Regions from separate parts of the Marinomonas gallaica genome, predicted to be linked through region 1. Evidence: riboswitches for the same ligand, from Rfam matches in the RefSeq annotation. Region 1 holds a riboswitch; each other region holds the start of a gene.
What was found. Region 1 has a riboswitch for thiamine pyrophosphate ahead of thiB (thiamine ABC transporter substrate binding subunit). Riboswitches for the same ligand answer to the same signal wherever they lie in the genome.

Region 1 (4,806 bases):
GGTAATACCATAAAATAATGCAAGACACAGCAAAATTAGCACAACGGCAACACAGCCACCCTGTTCCACTCGATACGAGCCAATCAACTGGAACAAATACATAGGTAATGTCTCAAGCCCTTTTGAACCGAATAATGCCACCACACCCAGATCTCCTAAGCTTAACAGCACCGCATAAGCCAACCCCTGTGCCATAGCAGTACGTATCTGCTGCCACTCAAGTCGTAAACGCGACCAGCCAAAAACTTGCAGCTGCTCATAAAGATGACGATAACGTTTTTCTTGCTGATACAGGGTTGGCATGATGGCACGAAGTACGAACGGTAGCGCCATAACCGCATTCACCCACACAACAATCCAATAGGCATGCCGAAGACTGATACCAAGATGACGTAATAACAGAAACAACCCTGTTGCTAATACGAGCCCCGGCACCATCAACACCAAATTGCCCGATTGCTCTAACTTATCCGCTAACCAGTCCCCTCTACTACGCCAGCGTACGCTGCGCGCTAACGCAGCAATACTAAGCCCAATAACAAGCGCCAATAGCCCAGAAGGCAAAGCAATGCGCACGGAATGCCAAACCGACCACCATAAATCGTTTGCCTGCAGTGTGTGCCAGAAAAGCGGGCTCACTATGGGCGATAATATGGCAATAAAAGGCGGTAACACCCACAACAAAACGACACTGAGTGACAAGCCATCAATAACGTTAGGTAGCACACCTGAGCGTAATGGTAAACGCTGACCTTGGTACACACTCACATCTTGACGCACAGCGGGAGCAAACTTATACACAGCAAGAGCAACCGTACTGCATATAGCCACCTGCAGCAGAGACAAATAGCTCGCTTTATTCAAATTAAACTCAAAACGAAGTGCTTGGTAAATGGCCACTTCCAGCGTACTGGAGCGTGGTCCACCGCCTAGGCTTAATACCACAGCAAAACTTGAAAAACACAACATAAAGACCAGCAAAAACAACCCTGGTAGTGTCTTTTTCAAATAGCTCCACTCAATTAGATGAAACGCCTGCCAGCGTGAAAGCCCCAGCTGACTTGCCAAGCGCCATTGTGAATCCGGTATCAATCCATAAGCCTGTAAAATAACCCGCACGGCAAGAGGCATATTGAAAAACACATGTGCGAGCAGGATCCCACCCAGGCCATACAGCGGGAACGCAAAACCAAACACACTGGTAAACCAGCCATGACGACCATAGACCACAACAATGCCAAGAATCGCAACAATGGTGGGCACCACCATCGAAACAGCAAACAGGTTTAGTAAAGTTTGCCGTCCAGCAAAACGACGATGATACAGGCACGACGCTACAGGAATCGCCAACGCCATACTGAGCAAAGCACTGAGGCTCGCCTGTAAAAAGGAGAACCTTACTAATCGCCAGATATAAGGATCCTCTATAAAACGCCCCCAATCACTTGGGGACGCATAAGAGAGCAAGGCCACAAAAGCGGCCATTGCGACAATGAAATACAGCGCTACACCCAGCCAAGCTGGACGTAAATGAGAGGAAAGTATCAAAACTTAGCGAGTCGTCGCCTCAAGCCATTCATTCACCCAAGCTTGACGCTGCTTAGCCACTTGTTCTGCAGGTAACGTCAACACTTTTGTTGCCTCAGGCAACGTTGAAAAAGCTTCAGGTAATGGCTCGATATTGTTCATCACAGGATACATCCAGTTGCCCGTCGCGACGACACTCTGAAACTCTGGCGCCAAAATAAACTGCATAAACTCTTCAGCCAGTGCTTTGTTTGGTGCGCTGTTCATCATTGCAGCCACTTCAATTTGAGGGTAAAAGCCCTCACTGGCTTCGGCCGCTTTGTACTTATTCTCACCTTCGGCCACCATATGATACGCGGGTGACGTGGTGTAGCTCAGCACAACATCCGCCTCGCCTTTTAAAAATAAACTGTAACCGTCATACCAACCTTTGGTCACAGTCACCGTGTGCTCAGACAACTGCGCCCAAGCATCCGCCGCTTGCTCACCGTACACCGACTTCATCCAGAGCAACAAACCTAAACCTGGTGTACTGGTGCGTGGGTCTTGGTAAATCACTTTAAGGTCTTGATTCTCAACCACGTCTTTTAACGATGTGGGCGGTGTTTCAAGCTTCTCACTGTCATAGATAAACGCAAAATAGCCTTGATCAAACGGAACAAAATACTCATCACTCCATCCATTAGGTGTCTGTACGTCAGTCGTATCCACATTATGCTTAGCTAACAAATCGGTCTGCTTTGCCGACTGCATTAGATTAAGATCTAACCCCAATAACACATCGGCCTCAGAGGCCTCGCCCTCTAACTGGACGCGCGACAAAATACCTACCGATGAATCCAGCGCCACGAAGTTCACTTCACAGTCGCACTGCGCTTCAAAACGGGTTTTGATTTTAGGGCCTGGGCCCCATTCGGATGCAAACGAATCGTAGGTATACACATTCAGCGTATTCGCTGCTGCTATAGACGACGCCAACAGCGCTGCCGCTGTCACCGCAAAAGATTTAAAAGACATAGTCGCTCCATAAATGAGCGGCGTATAACTGGATGGGCAAGGTATGAAGGGCTTGCTATCTCAATTCCTACGCCAGCATGATCTGGTTCAGGTTCAATGGGTTAGCCGGAAAAGCTTCTCAGTGGCTACATCGCCACACCCCATGAGATAAAACGTCGCTATTCTAACAGACCCTTAAGAGATGTCTAAGTATTGTAAAACACGCTCTAAAGCACCTTGATTCGATCGAGCGTTGCTAAGGGCTTTTTGCCCCATGGCTTGTCGCTTCGTGAGGTCTTGCAGTAAAAGCAGTTGGTCCACCAATTCGCCCTCTGATCGAACTCTCACTGCGCCACCATCGTGTATCAGTGATTCAGTAATGTCGGCAAAGTTAAAGGTATGCGCACCAACGATCACTGGTTTGGATAAGATCGCCGGTTCAATCGGGTTGTGCCCTCCCCGCTCGATCATGCTTCCCGCGACAAAGACCACATCAGAGATAGCGAAGTAGCGCATCATTTCGCCCATACTATCACCGAGCAGCACGTTTGCCTGAGCCCAAGTATCCAGCGGATCATCCGAGCGTCGAACGGTCTGAAAGCCTTGCTGTTGACTGAGTTTATAAACTGCTTCAAAGCGCTCAGGGTGACGTGGCACAAGGATTAACTTAGCATCGGGGACTTGCTGTAAAAGGGCTTGATGCGCTGCTAAAAATTGTAGATCTTCCCCTTCATGGGTGCTGGCGGCAATCCAAACAAATTCATTCTTCGGTGCAATGGCTTGACGCCAAACGGGTACCTCACTGTCTTCTGTAGGGGAGATATCAAATTTGATATTGCCCACTACGGAGACATCTGTTGCACCAAGCGCTTTAAAACGTTCAGCATCGGTTGCCGCGTGGGCTAAGAAACGATCAGGCAACGCCATTAAAGGCCTAGAGAAAAATCCAAACTTCTCGTAACGCTTAGCGGAACGTTCACTGAGGCGAGCATTGATAACTTGAATCGTCATGCCCTTGGCTTTTGCCGCTTTTAATAGGTTTGGCCAAAGTTCCGTTTCTATGATTGCCAATTGCGGGCAGGTCAGTTGCTTCAAGGCGCGCTGTACGCATACCGTATGGTCTAGAGGTAAGTAGCGATGCTGGACGCGTCCAGCAAACCACTTTTGTACTTGCGCTTCACCAGTAGGCGTTACGGTTGTTACCAATAACGTTTTATTGGGGTGCTGGGTTAGCCATTGCGTAATTAAGGTTTTGGCTGCCAAGACCTCACCGACCGACGCACAATGCAACCAAAGATCGGCTTTCATTGGCCCCCATTTACCGAGCGCTTCCGCAACGCGGTAATTGTCATAGCGTTTATGGAAGCGCCAGATACGTCGTGCAATAAAAGGCGTTGCAACAACCAATAAGAAACGGTACAGCCACATACGCTTATTCTTCGTTGAACTGATTTTGATGCAATTTGGCGTACGCACCGCCTTGCTCAATCAATTCTTTGTGGGAGCCAACCTCAATAATTTGACCGTGATCCACCACCGCTATTATATCGGCGTTTTCTATGGTTGATAATCGGTGAGCAATGGCGATGGTTGTACGATTCTTCATTAAGCTATCTAAGGCTTGCTGGATAGCACGTTCGGACTCTGAATCCAATGCTGAAGTTGCTTCGTCTAAAATCAAGATTGGGGCGTTTTTCAAAATAGCTCGCGCAATGGCGATACGTTGACGTTGGCCACCCGACATCAATACACCATTCTCACCGACCATGGTGTCTAAACCGTGCTCGAAGCCCTGAATAAACTCCCACGCATTGGCGGCTTTTGCAGCGTTAATGACATCTTCATCTTGAGCATCGCGCAGATAGCCATAGGCTATATTGTCACGAATTGAACCATTAAATAACACGACATTTTGATTCACTAAAGCAATTTGGCTACGTAAACTTTTAAGGGAGTATTCACGGCTATCTTGCCCGTCTAATAACAACTCTCCGCCTTCCACATCGTACAAACGCGGCACTAAGTTCGCTAACGTTGACTTACCACCACCCGATCGCCCTACCAAGGCCAATGTTTTTCCGGCTGGCAACAGTAAATTGATATTTTCCAACGTCAAACGATCACTGCTTGGGTATTTGAAACTTAAGTTGCGCCACTCAACCGACCCTTTTGCGTTGGATAGTTCTTGCTTACCTGCGTCCACCTCTTCGGTCATATCAATGAACTCGAAAATGCTTTGCGCTGCTGCAATACCCTTTTGCAAAATACTGTTTACATCGGTTA
Region 2 (4,806 bases), 1.4 Mb from region 1:
CCGGTCGATAAGTCCATCACGGTGTCGGCACCCCAGCGTGTTGACCATACTAGCTTCTCCACTTCTTCTTCGATCGAAGACGTGAGCGCCGAGTTACCGATGTTGGCGTTGACTTTCACAAGGAAGTTACGACCAATGATCATGGGTTCGGTTTCTGGATGGTTTACGTTGTTAGGGATGATCGCACGGCCTTCGGCGACTTCCTTACGCACGAACTCTGGCGTAATCTCTGTTTGAATATTGGCACCGAAGCTATGGCCCGGATGTTGTTTGAGCAATAGCTCAGACTTGATCGCTTGTAGGTTTTGGTTCTCACGGATGGCGATGTATTCCATCTCGGGCGTGATGATGCCTTGACGTGCGTAGTGCATTTGCGTCACGCATTGACCTGCTTTGGCTTTACGCACACGGGGCAGGTGTTTGAAGCGTAGCTCCTCCAACTCATCGTTCGCTAAACGTTCTTGAGCAAAGTTTGAACTCACACCTTCGAGGATTTCGGTGTCGTTTCGAGCGTCAATCCATTGCTGGCGTAGGGCTTTTAGGCCGACATGTACGTCGATGTTCTCTTCAGGGTCCGCATAGGGGCCGGCGGTATCGTATACGTAGATGGGCTCGTTCGGCTCAAACGTTAGCTTGTCAGGATCGGAGCCAATTGGCGTATCGCTAAGATTAATTTGACGCATCGGTACTTGAATGGACGCGTCAGACCCTTGCACATAAATGCGCTCGGACGACGGAAATGGCGTCGCCTGTAACGATTCGATAAAGGCTTTGGCGTCTAGACGGGCTTTTTCGCGCGTTTTTTTATTGGGTTTAGGTGGTGCAGTCGACATTAGCAGATTCCCATTAAGTTTGTATTTGGAAAAAATGCTTGTCAGGAGAACACGTACTTCCACGTACGTGCGGCAGCTTGATCCCCTCTTCGACTAGGGTTGTTACCTAGATTTGAAGCGGTCAAACCACGCTTATTCAGCAGAAAAGAAAAGATGCTTTCTTGTTCCCTTCGCAGGTATTAGCCTGATCAGGTTCTGCGGATCCCGCATTAAAATGCGATCTCAGCCAATTAAGGCACTCCGACAAGTTGTGCATCAGTATACGCGTTTGGAAGTCGCTGTAAACTCCCAAACGGTCATTGCTTGTTGAGCCGATTAAGAATCGTTCATTGTCAGCGCTTGTTTATACAAAGCATTTTTCTTCTCACCCGTAATTTCTGCGGCTAAAGCTGCGGCTTGTTTCACTGGCAATTCTTTTAGCAATATCGTGAGCACTTTAAGGGCTTCAGTATTGTCTTCTTGCTCGGCAGGAAGTGACACCATCATGACGAATTCACCACGGGTTTGGTTGCTATCGTCTTCTAAAATTTGCTTAATTTCAGAAACCGAACCAGACAAGAATGTCTCAAATGTTTTCGTTAATTCTCGTGCCAAGGCAACTTGTACTGTGTCGCCCCAAACCGTATTCAGGTCTTCTAAGCAGTCTAAAATGCGGTGTGTCGATTCATAGAATACTACGGTACCGAGGCTGGGTACCCAACTGGACATTTCATCACGACGCGATTTGCTTTTGGCCGGTAAAAAGCCAACAAAACTAAAACGGTCGGTGGGTAACCCCGATGCACACAACGCCGTGATTAATGCTGATGCGCCCGGGACCGGCACAATGCGATGCCCCTCTTGACGTAAAAAATGAACTACATGATACCCTGGGTCAGAAATCAGCGGCGTACCCGCGTCGGAGATCAAAGCGACGTTTTTACCTTCGTCTAATAACGATGCAATGTACGCGGCTTTGTCTCGCTCATTGTGGTCGTGCAAAGCAAATAATCGAGTTTCAATACCAAAATGGTTCATCAATCGTTTGCTGTGTCGAGTGTCTTCCGCCGCTATAAAGTCAACTTCTTGTAAAACTCGTTTCGCACGATCCGTAAAATCATCCAGATTGCCAATTGGGGTCGCTACAATGTAGAAGGTTCCTCTCACATCATTATCAGACTGTGTTACCATGTTTCCTCTTTATCGGCTTAAGTATTGCGTACATATGAGTTTGTTTAGATCCCGTATCATACCATTATCCTTAGTCACATTGTCTCTTATTGGCTGTGGAGCCATGGAAACTTCCACATCCAATCAAAGCCCTGTGATTGCACAGCAAATGCAGCAAGGTGATCTTCTTGATTACGAGTTTGCTATGGCTCAGGCTAAACAACAGTCTAGCCCTGAACAGTCCGCGCCATTTTATCTCGCAGCCGCAAAAGCCTTAGTGAGAGATGAGCAATATCTACAAGCTCGTATGATCCTTGAAGCGCATGTTATTAACCTCGATACGCCATCGAAATTTGGCGGTTTACTTGAGTTAAGCACAGTCGCTATTGCGCTTGAAGTGCCCATGTTAGCAGTGCAGGTACTGAGTCAAGCGGGTCAAATGCCCATCGCGCAACGGCCAGAGAACAATATTAAGCTGTTACAGCATCATGCCGCGGTCATGTCTTCTTTAGACAGTTGGCCAAGTGCTGTAAGAGACTACATGCAGCTTACTTTGATGCTGCCTGTTGAACAGCAAGAAGCCAATCGTCAACAACTTTGGCTAACCATTCAAAACCTTACCGACAATGAAGTTTCTTACTTAGAAAGCAGCCCTATTCCGCTACTCGATGGCTGGCTTCAAGTGTCAAAAATCTTACGCGAGCAAGCACAGACAGTTGACCAGCAAGTACAAGCTTTCCACATCTGGCAAGCTCAGAACCCTGGCCACCCTGCGTCAATGAACCCGCCATTAGATTTCCAGATCATGGCATCACTTGAGCAGCACATGCCAACTTCTGTTGCCATCATGCTACCGATGAGCAAAGAATTAAAAACCGCATCTGACGCGATTTTAGATGGTATTTTACAACAATATTATTCCAACACGTCGGTGCAACCGGACCTGCGTATCATCGATACAGATTCTTTTACTACCTTCACAGAAGCGTATCAAGTAGCCTTAGCAAGTGGCGCAGAAACTATTTTAGGACCTTTGCGAAAGCAGAACGTTGCTCAACTTCCTAACCTGGTTACAGATGTGCCAACTATTGCACTGAACCAACTTGAAAGTAATACGATCGTAGCAAACTTATATCATTTTTCTTTGAACGTAAGAGACGATATTCGTGAATTGATGACGTTTGCCAAGAAAGAAGGCGCTCAAAACTCTGCTGTTTTGTCTATGCAGCCAACTTGGGCTTTACGCCAAAGCGATCAATTCCGCGAGATTGCCAACGAGCTGAACATACCCGTACTAAACACCATCTCTTATGAGAATACCCCTACGGGTCGTGCCTCAGCGGTTAAACAGTTACTCCAAGTGGACGAAAGTGAAGCGCGTATTCACAAAATTCGTCAATGGACAAAGCAAGATATTGAGTCAACACCTCGAGCACGCCAAGATTTGGATTATGTATACTACGTTGGCAAGCTTGACGATGCGAAACAGATACGCCCTCTGCTAAACTTCTATTTTGCCGAAGATATTCCGTTATTAGCGTCGCAAACGATCCACGACAAAGCACCTAACTCCACCACTAAAAATGAAGACATTGAACGCATCATTTTTACGGAGCTACCTGCAGTCCTAGATACATCTAGCAAAACCGGGGATACGCCGTTTGTTCTGCAACGGTTGACCGCGTTGGGAAATGACAGCTATTTACTTGCTAAGAGATTAGCTTTGTTTACCAATGTAAAATCAGCAAGAGTATCCGCTAGAACAGGGATCATTACGCTAGATGACGACGGAATCTTCAATCGACGACCAAATATAGTGACGTATAAGCAGGGAGAGCTTATCGATGCTAAAGAAAGTTATTTCGCCCAGAAAAAAGAACTCTGATGGAGAAAAAGCAGAGCGATTAGCCGAACAGTTCTTGGTCTCTCAAGGTTATGTTGCTATCGCTCGAAATTTCCATTCGCGTGTTGGTGAGGTCGATTTGATTATGCAACATCGATCTACCTATGTATTCGTTGAAGTTCGCTACAGGGCCAACGCCACACGAGGCAGTGCTAGCGAAAGCATCACAGCCGCAAAATATCGCCGAATTCTGAAAACCGCAGAATATTGGTTAATGAAAAACAATCTGCAGCATAGCCAATACCAAATTGATGTAATTGCCATAGATGGCCTTTTAGATTTACATCATATTGATTGGTTACAAGCAGTGTAGACACAGTAGTTGTTATGGATTATCAAGAAGCCATTTATACCCAATTCGCACAAAGCTTTGAGTCTCAACAGTATGCTCTGGAAACATTACCCGCTCACATAGAGCATGCCGCTATTGTGTTATTTAATAGCATTGCAAATGGCGGTAAGGTCGTTGCCGTTGGGAATGGAACAGGCTCATTTATTTCACAATACTTTAGCACGCTGTTGTTAGACCGCATGGATCGTGAACGTCCAGGTCTACCTGCCATTTCTCTAACCAGCAATGGCAACGCTCTACTCGCGATCACTCATAACGACAGTTACCACGATGTGTTTTCAAAGCAGATTACAGCACTGGGTAACCCTGGTGACGTGTTGTTTGTGGTAGCAAATAAAGGCAATACGTCGCCGATTATTCAAGCAATTCAGGCAGCACACGAACGTAAGATGAGCATTGTTGCATTGACTACTCCGGACGCTAAGAATGTCTCATCACTCACATCACGGGATGATACGGAAATAAAAATCAATCTAACGGGAACGGCACGCGTACAAGAGGTACAAACAACTGTCGTTCACGCACTGGTAGATCTTTTGGAACGACAGCTATTTGGTTACGATGACTAA
Region 3 (4,806 bases), 1.7 Mb from region 1:
ACTATGAATTGCGGTAGGTTTGTATCAGCATCCCCTCTAACGCGCTTGCTTATGCCTTGGTGTTTAATCCATTCATCCCGCCAAAATTCTCCTTCCACCCGTACACCATCATAACCGGACTTGTTTCCTTCAGACTTTTCATAATCAGTATTTTCGTTTGTTTCCGGCCCCATTAAAGGAGCATCTTCCTCTTCATCTACATCTGTACGCCAAGCACGAAACATTGCCCAGCTACCACCAAATACATCATTCAAATTGCGAATTAGCAGTTCATATCGGCCGTCATTCCTCTCTTCTTGGTGGTCCTCCAGGCCAGCGTATTCGCTATTTTCAAGTGTTGGTACGTTTTCCACTCTTTGCCGATAGTACGATAGCTTTAGAGATAAATTTCTAGCTGCTAAATAGTCCAGAAGAAACTCTCTCTTTATTTCGATCAGCCGCTGCTGCCCTTTGTCATCTAGAACTTCCCGAGCTACTACTATAAAATTTTCTTCTGGCCTTACCCAGTTATTCCCCTCTTTTATAAGCCGAAGTGCTACAACCAAGTCAGGATTTAATACCCATAAAGTTCCGCCAACGATAGGTTGAGGATGTTCAAATACAAGATGAATTCCAATTGGTTCTTTGTCATTCCATTGGTACTGTTCAATTGTAGAATAATAACCATCTTCGTAGGCGTGAGGTTTGGTAGTACACCCAATACCAATATCACTCCAGCCAGCTTTCTCAGCTATTTGTCTGTGCTCTGGAGGAAATGCTACAGAACCGCAACCAAAGTACTCGACAACATGCCCTGTATATTTACAATCACCTTCTTCATCGTTAATGGATGCTCTCAAAGGCACCCAAGTTGACTTTGAAAAAGTCCGGCGTGTTTCTTTCTTTTGAAGAATCCAATCTTGATTCATTAATCGTCATTTCCCTTGGGCATAACGCCACCAACAAAGGCCGAGCGACAGCGAGGTACCGCCCATGCGTATTTTGAATGGGCAATTGTGCTTGGCTTTGTTAAGCAATTTCTGGCACATAGCTCTTATATAACTCTGCTTTTGATTCTAATTCAGTCATGAAAGGCACCAACACTAAGTTTTTAAACCCTGTGTCATTGATTTTCTTTAGAAAATTAAAAGCCCTGCGCTCTGGATTAGCCAACGCTTCAATTTCTTGAGGAGTAAAAACAAATTGCGCTGAATATGCTGGATATGGATAGACAACTGCCAATTTACTCATCAGCCCCGCCTCACAAGCCAGAATTTCTTTTGTGTTTGAAGAAAATACTTCTTCTGTTTGCTCAGGAGACAAGCAGTAAGCGATATAATCGATCTTGTGAAATTTATGAAGATCACTACTTTCATCGTGATGAGCGCCTAAGGCCCCCGGATCATATCGCCCAAATAAATCTTTACCGCTTACTTTTAGAGCAACACAGTCTCTCGACAAATCGTTACCACGATCGTTATCTGAGGCGATTCTAGCGGCCTCACTTTTCCCATAGCCCATGATCATCCATATTTTGCTGTCAATTCTAAATAGATCGGCATAATAAATAGAATCCGCAAATTCACTTTTTTCAAAATCTAGCATTGATACCTCCTTGTTAACAATTAAGGGTTATACGGCAGCGTAGCTGCGGCTATAACCCACTGTTGAACGGCTGCGTTGTCTATATAGGGGATTTGCTTTTTTCATGGTAGGACGTCCCTGTAAAATAACTTGCTTAATACCAAAGTCTGTTTGGACTATTCCGCATCAGATCGTCTTTGATCACCGCTATATTGGTTCTTAATGTACCCTTTTGTAGCGTGATTTAACCAGAGAGGCAAGCGCTTCCCTCAGGCCTTTTGACCTGATCCGTTTTATGCATCAACCTCACTAAGCGCTAATGCTAACTGCCATTGTCCCATGGCAGCATGACGCGAAGCCGTTCTGTCACTTTGCTATCAGAGACGTCGCCAAGATAAGTAACAGTATTTTAGGGAATAAATAACCTGATTCAGCTCTCATAAGATGATTCTGTCTTGAAAAGAAACTTTATGCGTTGGATTCGCGCTGACGGTCGCGAAGCGACATTGCGCAAGCGAATTGAATGCATGAATTCTCTCTTCCACAAACATTGAAGCGAAGCGGGGTGGGTGGCTGATGAAGTGGCGTTTGGTTTGCAGGGCTGTTCCCTCGCAGAGCGAGGTCCGACAAATATCGTATGTTGATGATTGTCTAGTGTCCTTGCGAAAGAGCTGGTAGTATCTTTTGCATATAGTCGGGGGGCAGAAATGCTGAGATCGCTGAAGCGAGACCCGTTGAACCTGATTCAGTTAATACTGGCGTAGGGAACTATAGGTAGTGATCTTGAATCCGTTTGACGCCCGTCACTCGTGATCTTCTCCAGCTCTCATACCTGTTCCTTTACACCGTAGAGGAACAAACATGAGCACACCTATTACACTTAGCATCGCCGGTTCCGACAGTGGCGGCGGCGCGGGCATCCAAGCCGATATTAAAGCCATTTCTGCGACAGGTGGTTATGCCTGCACCGTCATTACTGCGACTACTGCACAGAACACCCTCGGCGTCACCGATGTCCACCCTATTCCGCTCGCGCACATCAAAGCGCAACTTGATGCAGTGTTTACTGATCTCAATATTCAAGCCGTGAAAATTGGCATGTTGGCCGACTCTGACATCATCAAAGTGGTGGCTAAGAAGTTGCGCCAATACCAGCCTAAGCACGTAGTGCTTGATCCTGTGATGGTGGCGACCAGTGGCGATAGGCTGTTGCAAGACAGCGCCATTGAAACGCTTAAAACTGAGCTACTGCCGTGGGTGACGGTCATCACTCCGAATCTGCCTGAAGCCGCGGCACTGTTAGGCTGCGGCACCCCCACGAACCAAGAAGCCGCACTCGCTTTAATTCCAGCGTTAAAATTACTGCCGACCGCAGCGGTGTTACTCAAGGGTGGGCATTTAGCCGATACGGCAGAAAGCGTTGACTGGCTGATTACTCAAGAACAACTGATTTCTTACGCCAGTCCTCGAATTAAAACGAAAAACACCCATGGCACGGGCTGTACATTGTCGTCTGCGCTGGCCTCGTTTTTAGCTCAAGGCTTTGAATTACCCAGCGCGACTCAACAAGCAAAAGAGTACATCAGCCAAGCCATTGCCCACGCGGATCAGCTAGACATTGGTCAAGGCCATGGTCCGGTTCATCACTTCTACTCGTTTGCACAGCGTTCATAATGACAGACGCCTTTGCTATTAGAATTCAGCATGCACGGCTGGCCTATGGACACACTTCTGAGCCTGTATTACAGGATTTAAGTCTTACGTTTCGCGCTAATCAGTGGACCTGTTTACTTGGCCGTAGCGGTTGTGGCAAAACGTCGGTGCTGCGTAAACTGGCTGGATTGTTAGAAGATGCGCATTGGCAAGGCGATATTCTTACCTGTGACGGTCAGCCATTAGCGGGCCGTATCGCTTACATGGCACAGCAGGATTTACTGTTGCCATGGTTAAGCGTGCTAGACAACGTATGCGTAGTTTATCGTTTAAAAGGCCAGCCCGTGACAGAAGCCATACGTCAACAAGGACTGCGCTTGCTAGAGCAAGTCGATATGGCCGATAAGGCTCAAGCGTTGCCGCAAACTCTGTCAGGCGGTATGCGCCAACGTGCCGCCTTGGCACGTACCCTGATGCAAGACCAGCCTGTAGTGTTAATGGACGAGCCATTTTCGGCGCTTGATGCGGTGACGCGTCATAAGCTGCAAACGCTGTCGTTTGAGTTACTGAAACATAAAACCGTCGTACTGGTGACGCACGATCCGCAAGAAGCGGTGCGCCTTGGTCATCAGCTTTATGTATTTGAAGGCAACCCCGCCAGCGCCCGTCCCCTACCACCTTTATCAAGCCAGCCGCCACGACGATTAGACTCAGACACGGCGCAGCTGCAAGAGCAGATACTAGAGCGGCTGGAGGTTGACCATGCATAATGTCTTGGCACAGCCACTTTCTCCAATCGGCTCACGACGCATCTCGTGGCTGAAAAAAGCACTGCAAGTGCTCATTTCAATTTCTGTTTTAGTCGTACTTTGGCAAGGGGCGATTACGATTTGGGATTTGCCAAGCTTTATCTTACCCACTCCTTTGTCGGTCTTTGACGTGCTGACCGAGCGCTATACCATTTTGTTTAAACATACTTGGGTAACGGCGCAAGAAATATTAATCGGCTTGCTGCTCGGTGTGTCTATCGGTTTATTCTTTGCCTTGCAAATGTTGCTGTTTGCGCCGGTTAGACGCTGGTTGCTGCCTATTTTAATCGCCAGCCAAGCCATTCCAGTGTTTGCCATCGCGCCCATTTTGATGCTCTGGCTGGATTATGGTATTGCCTCAAAAGTCGCCATGGCCGCCATTATTATCTTTTTCCCTGTGACGACTTGCTGCTATGACGGGTTACGCAGTACACCGCAAGGTTATTTGGATTTGGCGCACACCTTAGGTGCCAATCGTTGGCGGCGTCTTTGGCATGTTCAGTTGCCTGCCGCGTTACCCGCACTGGGTTCGGGATTACGCGTTGCCGTGGTCATCGCGCCCATCGGTGCGGTGGTGGGTGAATGGGTCGGCTCCAGTGCTGGACTGGGCTACCTCATGCTGCAAGCCAATGCGCGAATGATGATCGATGAGATGTTCGCCGCACTGTTTATTTTGTCTCTCTTTTCGGTCGCGCTGTACTTTAGCGTCGACTGGCTCCTCAAAAAACTCATTCCCTGGCACGCACAATAAGGACAGCACTATTTTATGAAAACACTACTT

Region 2: it holds a riboswitch for thiamine pyrophosphate, as region 1 does, so the genes downstream of both, thiC (phosphomethylpyrimidine synthase ThiC) here and thiB (thiamine ABC transporter substrate binding subunit) in region 1, are expected to answer to the same signal.
Region 3: it holds a riboswitch for thiamine pyrophosphate, as region 1 does, so the genes downstream of both, thiD (bifunctional hydroxymethylpyrimidine kinase/phosphomethylpyrimidine kinase) here and thiB (thiamine ABC transporter substrate binding subunit) in region 1, are expected to answer to the same signal.

What each region holds. Positions count from the first base shown of each region.
Region 1 covers NZ_CP187511.1:1,462,635-1,467,440, reverse strand. Annotated here, with positions in the region: gene thiP (thiamine/thiamine pyrophosphate ABC transporter permease) at 1-1,548, opposite strand, end outside; gene thiB (thiamine ABC transporter substrate binding subunit) at 1,552-2,544, opposite strand; TPP riboswitch at 2,591-2,697, opposite strand; gene ACPUEK_RS06785 (3-deoxy-D-manno-octulosonic acid transferase) at 2,719-3,951, opposite strand; gene msbA (lipid A export permease/ATP-binding protein MsbA) at 3,956-4,806, opposite strand, start outside.
Region 2 covers NZ_CP187511.1:2,880,768-2,885,573, forward strand. Annotated here, with positions in the region: gene thiC (phosphomethylpyrimidine synthase ThiC) at 1-833, opposite strand, end outside; TPP riboswitch at 982-1,086, opposite strand; gene rsmI (16S rRNA (cytidine(1402)-2'-O)-methyltransferase) at 1,149-2,003, opposite strand; gene ACPUEK_RS13645 (penicillin-binding protein activator) at 2,107-3,867, shown strand; gene ACPUEK_RS13650 (YraN family protein) at 3,827-4,198, shown strand; gene ACPUEK_RS13655 (SIS domain-containing protein) at 4,213-4,806, shown strand.
Region 3 covers NZ_CP187511.1:3,135,719-3,140,524, forward strand. Annotated here, with positions in the region: gene ACPUEK_RS14775 (hypothetical protein) at 1-908, opposite strand, end outside; gene ACPUEK_RS14780 (hypothetical protein) at 1,009-1,584, opposite strand; TPP riboswitch at 2,249-2,347, shown strand; gene thiD (bifunctional hydroxymethylpyrimidine kinase/phosphomethylpyrimidine kinase) at 2,425-3,237, shown strand; gene ACPUEK_RS14790 (ABC transporter ATP-binding protein) at 3,237-3,986, shown strand; gene ACPUEK_RS14795 (ABC transporter permease) at 3,979-4,776, shown strand; gene ACPUEK_RS14800 (ABC transporter substrate-binding protein) at 4,792-4,806, shown strand, end outside.